Regions from separate parts of the Pseudomonas sp. D(2018) genome, predicted to be linked through region 1. Evidence: predicted binding sites of a transcription regulator. Region 1 holds the regulator's gene; each other region holds the start of a gene.
What was found. Region 1 encodes sigma-54, which starts transcription at its own class of promoters, with help from an activator protein. Its sites were predicted from a motif close to ANTGGCATNNANNTTGCTNT; they were not measured.
Positions count from the first base shown of each region.

Region 1 (2,249 bases):
GACCTCCATGATGACTTGCACATTAGTGATCTTGTCGAAGTGGCGCTCGAGCCGGCCAAGTTTCTCGCCGACATAATCGCGCAGGGCGTCGGTCACATCCAGTTGATGTCCACTGATGTTGACTTGCATACCGCTTTCTCCTTATTGCCCGTGTATAAGAGACAGGCTAACGGGCCTGCCACCGGAACACTTTGGCGTGGGTCAATTTCCGCGTCACATCAGTCGCTTCCGTTCGCTGGAAGGCGCTATCCCAAGGGATTCGCGATACTTGGCTACTGTGCGACGGGCCACTTGAATGCCCTGTGCCTCCAGTAAACCAGCGATCTTGCTGTCGCTCAACGGCTTTTTCGGATTTTCCGCTGCGACCAGTTTCTTGATGATGGCGCGGATCGCGGTAGACGAGCATTCGCCGCCTTCCGAGGTACTGACGTGGCTGGAGAAGAAGTACTTCAGCTCGTAGATTCCGCGGGGAGTGTGCATGTATTTCTGGGTAGTTACGCGCGAGATGGTGGACTCGTGCATGCCCACGGCTTCGGCGATGTCGTGCAGGACCAGGGGCTTCATCGCCTCATCGCCGTACTCCAGGAAGCCGCGCTGGTGCTCGACGATCTGGGTGGCGACCTTCATCAGGGTTTCGTTGCGACTCTGCAGGCTCTTGATGAACCAGCGCGCTTCCTGAAGCTGGTTGCGCATGAAGGTGTTGTCGGCGCTGGAGTCGGCGCGGCGAACGAAACCGGCGTACTGTGGGTTGACCCGCAGGCGCGGCACGGCTTCCTGGTTCAGCTCCACCAGCCAGCGTTCGTTGTGCTTGCGAACGATGACATCCGGTACCACGTACTCAGGCTCGCTGGCTTCGATCTGCGAACCGGGCCGCGGATTCAGGCACTGGATCAGTTCGATGATCTGGCGAAGTTCATCTTCCTTGACCTTCATGCGTCGCATCAGCTGGCTGTAGTCGCGGCTGCCGAGCAGGTCGAGGAGATCGCTGACCAGGCGCTGGGCTTCAGTCAGCCAGGGGGTTCCCGTAGGTAACTGGCGCAGCTGGAGGATCAGGCATTCACGCAGGTCGCGGGCGCCGACGCCGGCGGGCTCGAACTGCTGGATGCGGTGGAGGACGACTTCGACTTCATCCAGTTCGATGCCGAGTTCGGGGTCGAATGCCTCGACGACCTCGGCCAGTGACTCTTCGAGGTAACCATCGTTGTTGATGCAGTCGATCAGGGTGACCGCGATCAAGCGGTCGGTATCGGACATGGGCGCCAGGTTGAGCTGCCAGAGCAGATGGCTCTGCAGGCTCTCGCCAACCGAAGTGCGCGAGGTGAAATCCCACTCGTCGTCATCGTTGCTCGGCAGGCTGCTGGCACTCGTCTGGTAGACGTCCTCCCACGCGGTGTCGACCGGGAGTTCGCTGGGGATGCGTTCGTGCCATTCGCCGTCTTCCATGGCTTCGGCATTGGTCTCGACGCTGGACTCTTGAAAGCTGGTCTCCTGATTGCCGGAGTTGGGCAACTGGTCGCCTTCGGCCATCGGGTCGGAGGTGTCGAAGTCGTCGCCATCCTCCTGCCGTTCGAGCATCGGGTTGGACTCCAGCGCTTCCTGGATCTCCTGCTGGAGATCCAGGGTGGAGAGTTGGAGTAGGCGGATGGCCTGTTGCAGCTGCGGGGTCATCGTCAGCTGCTGGCCCATCTTTAGGACTAGCGATGGTTTCATGGCAGAGGGCTTAGCACCTTATTCGCCGGCGCTTGCGCGCCATCCACTACAGGGCGCCGTAGCGCCACCAGGAAGCAAATTATATGCCTGACCTTGAAGGATTTTCCTAGCTTACGCAACCGGTCTTGTAGGCAAGGCCGCGGGACGCTACAGGCGGAACTCGTGGCCCAGATAGACTTCCTTCACCAACTGGTTGGCCAGGATTGCTTCCGCATCCCCCTCGGCGATCAGTTGTCCGTCACTGACAATGTAGGCCGTCTCGCAAATATCGAGCGTCTCGCGGACATTGTGGTCGGTGATGAGTACGCCGATCCCTTTGGCCTTGAGGTGATGGATGATCTGTTTGATGTCGCCCACGGAAATCGGGTCCACACCGGCGAAGGGCTCGTCCAATAGTATGAACTTGGGGGCAGTCGCCAGTGCGCGGGCGATTTCCACGCGGCGACGTTCGCCACCTGAAAGGCTCATGCCGAGGCTATCGCGGATATGGCTGATATGAAATTCCTGCAGCAGGCTCTCCAGCTCCTTGCGGCGTGCGG
Region 1 is NZ_SCOK01000002.1:311,778-314,026, forward strand. It holds gene hpf (ribosome hibernation-promoting factor, HPF/YfiA family) at 1-129, opposite strand, end outside; gene FFS60_RS03160 (RNA polymerase factor sigma-54) at 214-1,710, opposite strand; gene lptB (LPS export ABC transporter ATP-binding protein) at 1,858-2,249, opposite strand, start outside.

Region 2 (2,249 bases), on a different contig from region 1:
ATCGACCTGGCCGACGTCAAAGAGCCTGTGCTCTGCGCGCCGAACGACCCGGACGATGCCCGCCTGCTGTCCACCGTGGCCGGCGACAAGATCGACGAAGTGTTCATCGGTTCCTGCATGACCAACATCGGTCACTTCCGCGCTGCCGGTAAGCTGCTGGACAAGGTCAAGGGCGGTATCCCGACCCGCCTGTGGCTGGCCCCGCCGACCAAGATGGACCAGCACCAGCTGACCGAAGAAGGCTACTACGGCATTTACGGCAAGGCTGGCGCGCGCATGGAAATGCCGGGCTGCTCGCTGTGCATGGGTAACCAGGCTCGCGTACAGACCGGTGCCACCGTGGTCTCCACCTCCACCCGTAACTTCCCGAACCGCCTGGGCGACGCCACCAACGTCTACCTGGCCTCCGCCGAGCTGGCGGCTGTTGCCTCGATCCTGGGCAAACTGCCGACCGTCGAGGAGTACATGGAATATGCGAAGAATATCGACAGCATGGCTGCCGATATCTACCGCTACCTGTCCTTCGACCAGATCGCCGAGTACAAGGAAGCCGCTGCAAACGCCAAGATCCCGGTGGTCCAGGCCTAAGCCTGCATCGGTATCCCGGTAACGAAGAAGCCCCGCCCCGTGCGGGGCTTTTTCTTTGCGCCGTCAGGCGACCGCACATCGATCGGAGCCGCACCGAACGACTCCGCCAGGCCACACACTTTCGACAGAAGGGCGCCCTCTCTGCCTTGCAGCTGCTCCGTCAGCAGCTATGTTCCAGTTATCAGTTGCCACGACGGGGAGCGTCGTCATGAAACTCTGGAACCTGATCCTCTTCTGCGCCCTTGGCTTGGTTGGCTGCTCCAGCGAGTACCTCATCGCCACGACCGATGGCCAGATCATCACGACCCACGAGAAACCCGAACTGGACAGTGACACCGGCATGCTCGAATTCGAGGATGACGAAGGCCGCAGCCAACAAATCCCGCAAGCGCAGGTGAAACAGATCATCGAACGCTGAGGCGGCCCCGAGATCGATCCACTACCCCGCTCCTGCGAGGGTTTCTTCCCCCTCTGGCATATCGCTTGCTTGCTCAGCATCAACAATACTCACTCCAACGGCGGAGCGGGTTGATGACAATGGCGTCGATTCCGGCCGGCCCCGGCTGCTCCGGATCGGCGCCATTTTGCTGATAGGTGGCAACCAAGATGACGGACAAGCAGAACACCACGCGAGCAGACAATCTGGCCTGGGTCACGGGCAGCGACGCGCCAGAGAAGTGCATGCTCAACCTGGGCTTCATGCCCCTGACCGACTCGGCCTCCCTCATAGTCGCCGCCACCCAGGGCTTCGCCCAGCCATACGGCCTCACCCTTAACCTCCAGCGCCAATCGTCCTGGGCCACGCTGCGCGACAAGCTGCTCTCCGGCGAACTGGACGCCGCGCAAGCACTCTACGGACAAATCTACGGGATAGAGCTGGGCATTGGCGGCCCCTGCGCCGAAATGGCCATCCTCATGGGCCTGTGCCAGAACGGCCAGGCCATCAACCTCTCCGAACCACTCAAGCGCATCGGCGTGACCAGTTCCGAGGCACTGATCCGCCACGTGCGCCATGGTGGTGCACGCCTGACCTTCGCCCAGACGTTCCCTACCGGCACCCACGCCATGTGGCTGAACTATTGGCTGGCCGCCCAGGGCATCCATCCGTTGCGGGATGTCGATACGGTCGTTGTACCGCCCTCGCAGATGGTCGCTCACCTCAAGGCGGCTCGCATCGACGGCTTCTGCGCTGGTGGCCCCTGGGGCGCATTGGCGGTGGACCAGGGCCAGGGGTTCACCTTGGCCACCAGCCAGATGATCTGGCCGGACCATCCGGAAAAGGTCCTCGGCGTCACCCGCGAGTTCGCCGAGCAATACCCCAACACTACCCGAGCCCTGACCATGGCCGTCCTTGAAGCGAGCCGCTTCATCGACGCCAGCCTCGAGAACCGGAGCAGCACCGCCCAGTTGATCAGCGGCAGCGACTACGTAGACGTCCCGTTGTCGGCCGTTGAGCCGCGCTTCCTTGGCCACTACGAGGATGGATTGGGCAACGCCTGGGAGGACGATCACCCGCTGCGCTTCTTCGAGGGCGGCCAGGTGAACATGCCCTACCTCTCTGACGGTATCTGGTTCATGACCCAGTTCCGCCGCTGGGGCCTGTTGCGGGACGACCCCGACTATCTCGCCATCGCCCAGCGCGTCCAGCGGCTGGATCGCTA
Region 2 is NZ_SCOK01000013.1:41,753-44,001, reverse strand. It holds gene acnB (bifunctional aconitate hydratase 2/2-methylisocitrate dehydratase) at 1-588, shown strand, start outside; gene FFS60_RS10975 (YgdI/YgdR family lipoprotein) at 797-1,006, shown strand; gene FFS60_RS10970 (CmpA/NrtA family ABC transporter substrate-binding protein) at 1,195-2,249, shown strand, end outside.
Region 2: a site for sigma-54 is predicted at 1,059-1,078, ahead of FFS60_RS10970 (CmpA/NrtA family ABC transporter substrate-binding protein). Genes of this name have one in related genera too.

Region 3 (2,249 bases), on a different contig from region 1:
CGTGATGAAGGGTCCGATGAAGGGCGCCACCATCGGCCATACCAAGCAACGCATCCACGGTGGCCGCTACCTGGGCCTGACCGAGCCGGGCATCATCGCCGCCGAGGCGCCCAATCCCATCGTCAACGAGCTGGTGATCCTGCCGGACATCGAGAAGCGCCTGGAGGCCTTCGTCCGCGTCGGCCACGGCATCATCATCTTCCCGGGCGGCGTGGGCACGGCGGAGGAGTTCCTCTACCTGCTGGGCATCCTGATGCACCCGGACAACCAGGACCTGCCGTTCCCGCTGGTGCTCACCGGGCCGAAGAGCGCCGCCGCCTACCTGGAGCAGCTGCACGCCTTCGTCGGCGCGACACTCGGTGAAGACGCGCAGCGCCGCTACAGGATCATCATCGACAACCCGGCGGAAGTGGCCATCGAAATGGCCCAGGGCCTGAAGGCGGTGAAGCAGTTCCGCCGCGAGCGCGCGGATGCCTTCCACTTCAACTGGTTGCTGAAGATCGACGAAAGCTTCCAGCGCCCCTTCGAACCCACCCACGAAAACATGGCCAGCCTCAACCTGAGCCGTAGCCTGCCGCCCCACGAACTCGCCGCGAACCTGCGCCGAGCGTTTTCCGGCATCGTTGCCGGCAACGTGAAAGACAAGGGCATCCGCCTGATCGAACAACACGGTCCATACGAGATCCACGGCGACGCCGTGGTCATGCAGCCGCTGGACGAGTTGCTCCAGGCCTTCGTCCGCCAGCACCGGATGAAGTTGCCGGGCGGCGCGGCCTACGTGCCGTGCTACCGGGTCGTACAGAGCGGCGCGTAGTACCAGGGCACGTTCGCCAGACGGTCAGGCACCCTGGCATATCGCTTGCTAATGCTTCTGCCATAGAACCCACTCCAACGGCGGAGTCGGTTCACAGACGATGGCGTCGTTTCCCGTCACCACCCCCATGGTGGCGGGAGCGGCGCCTTTTTCGTTCAGTGGCGGGACAAACGACATGACCGACAAGAGTTGCACCCGTAACGACAACCTCGCCTGGGTCGCGGGCAGCGATGCCCCGGAAAAGCGCACAGTCAACCTGGGGTTCATGGCCCTTTCCGACGCGGCCTCGCTGATCGTCGCGGCCACCCAGGGCTTCGCCCAGCCCTGCGGCCTGACCCTGGAGCTGAAGCGGCAAACGTCCTGGGCCGGCCTGCGCGACCGGCTGCTGTGCGGTGAACTGGATGCCGCGCATTCGCTCTATGGCCAGGTCTATGGCATCCACCTTGGCCTGGCGGGCGTTCCCACCGAGATGGCAATCCTCATGGGGCTGTGCCAGAACGGCCAGGCGATCAACCTTTCCGAGCCACTGCGCCAGGCTGGCGTGACACGCGCCGAGGCCCTCGTCGCCCATATGCGCCAGCGCGGTGGGAAGCTGACCTTCGCCCAGACGTTCCCCACGGGCACCCATGCCATGTGGCTCAACTACTGGTTGGCAGCCCACGGCATTCACCCCCTGGAGGATGTGAACACCGTGGTAGTGCCACCCGCGCAGATGGTCCAGCACCTGCGCGCCGGTCGCATCGACGGTTTCTGCGCCGGCGGCCCCTGGGGAGCGCTGGCCGTGGACGAAAAGCAGGGCTTCACCCTGGCCACCAGCCAGATGATCTGGCCCGACCATCCGGAGAAGGTACTTGGCTGTACCCGCGCGTTCGTGGAGCAATACCCCAACACCGCCCGCGCGCTGACCATGGCCGTACTGGAAGCCAGCCGCTTCATCGATGCGAACGAAGAGAACAAGCGCAGCACGGCCCGCCTGATCAGCGGCAGCGAGTACCTCGATGCACCGCTTTCGGCGATCGAGCCGCGCTTCCTCGGACACTATGAAGACGGCCTCGGCTATGCCTGGCGCGATGCCCACCCGCTGCGCTTCTTCGCCAGCGGCGAGGCGACCATGCCCTGGCTGTCCGACGGCATCTGGTTCATGACGCAGTTCCGCCGTTGGGGGCTGCTCAGGGAAGACCCGGACTATCTCGGTGTGGCCCGTCGAATCCACCAGCTCGCGCTCTACCGGGAAGCCGCCGACGCGCTGGGCATCGACGTACCGGTGCGACCCATGCGCAGCGCCAGACTGTTCGACGGCCATATCTGGGATGGCAGCGATCCGGCCGGTTATGCCCGCAGCTTCGCCATCCACGCCCGCAGCTCCAGGGCTGCCGCCCCTTCCCCATGACACGTGGAGATGACCGCAGCATGCTTCGCATCCTCCTGATCAATG
Region 3 is NZ_SCOK01000037.1:4,582-6,830, forward strand. It holds gene ppnN (nucleotide 5'-monophosphate nucleosidase PpnN) at 1-814, shown strand, start outside; gene FFS60_RS20535 (CmpA/NrtA family ABC transporter substrate-binding protein) at 990-2,204, shown strand; gene FFS60_RS20540 (ANTAR domain-containing response regulator) at 2,225-2,249, shown strand, end outside.
Region 3: a site for sigma-54 is predicted at 847-866, ahead of FFS60_RS20535 (CmpA/NrtA family ABC transporter substrate-binding protein). Genes of this name have one in related genera too.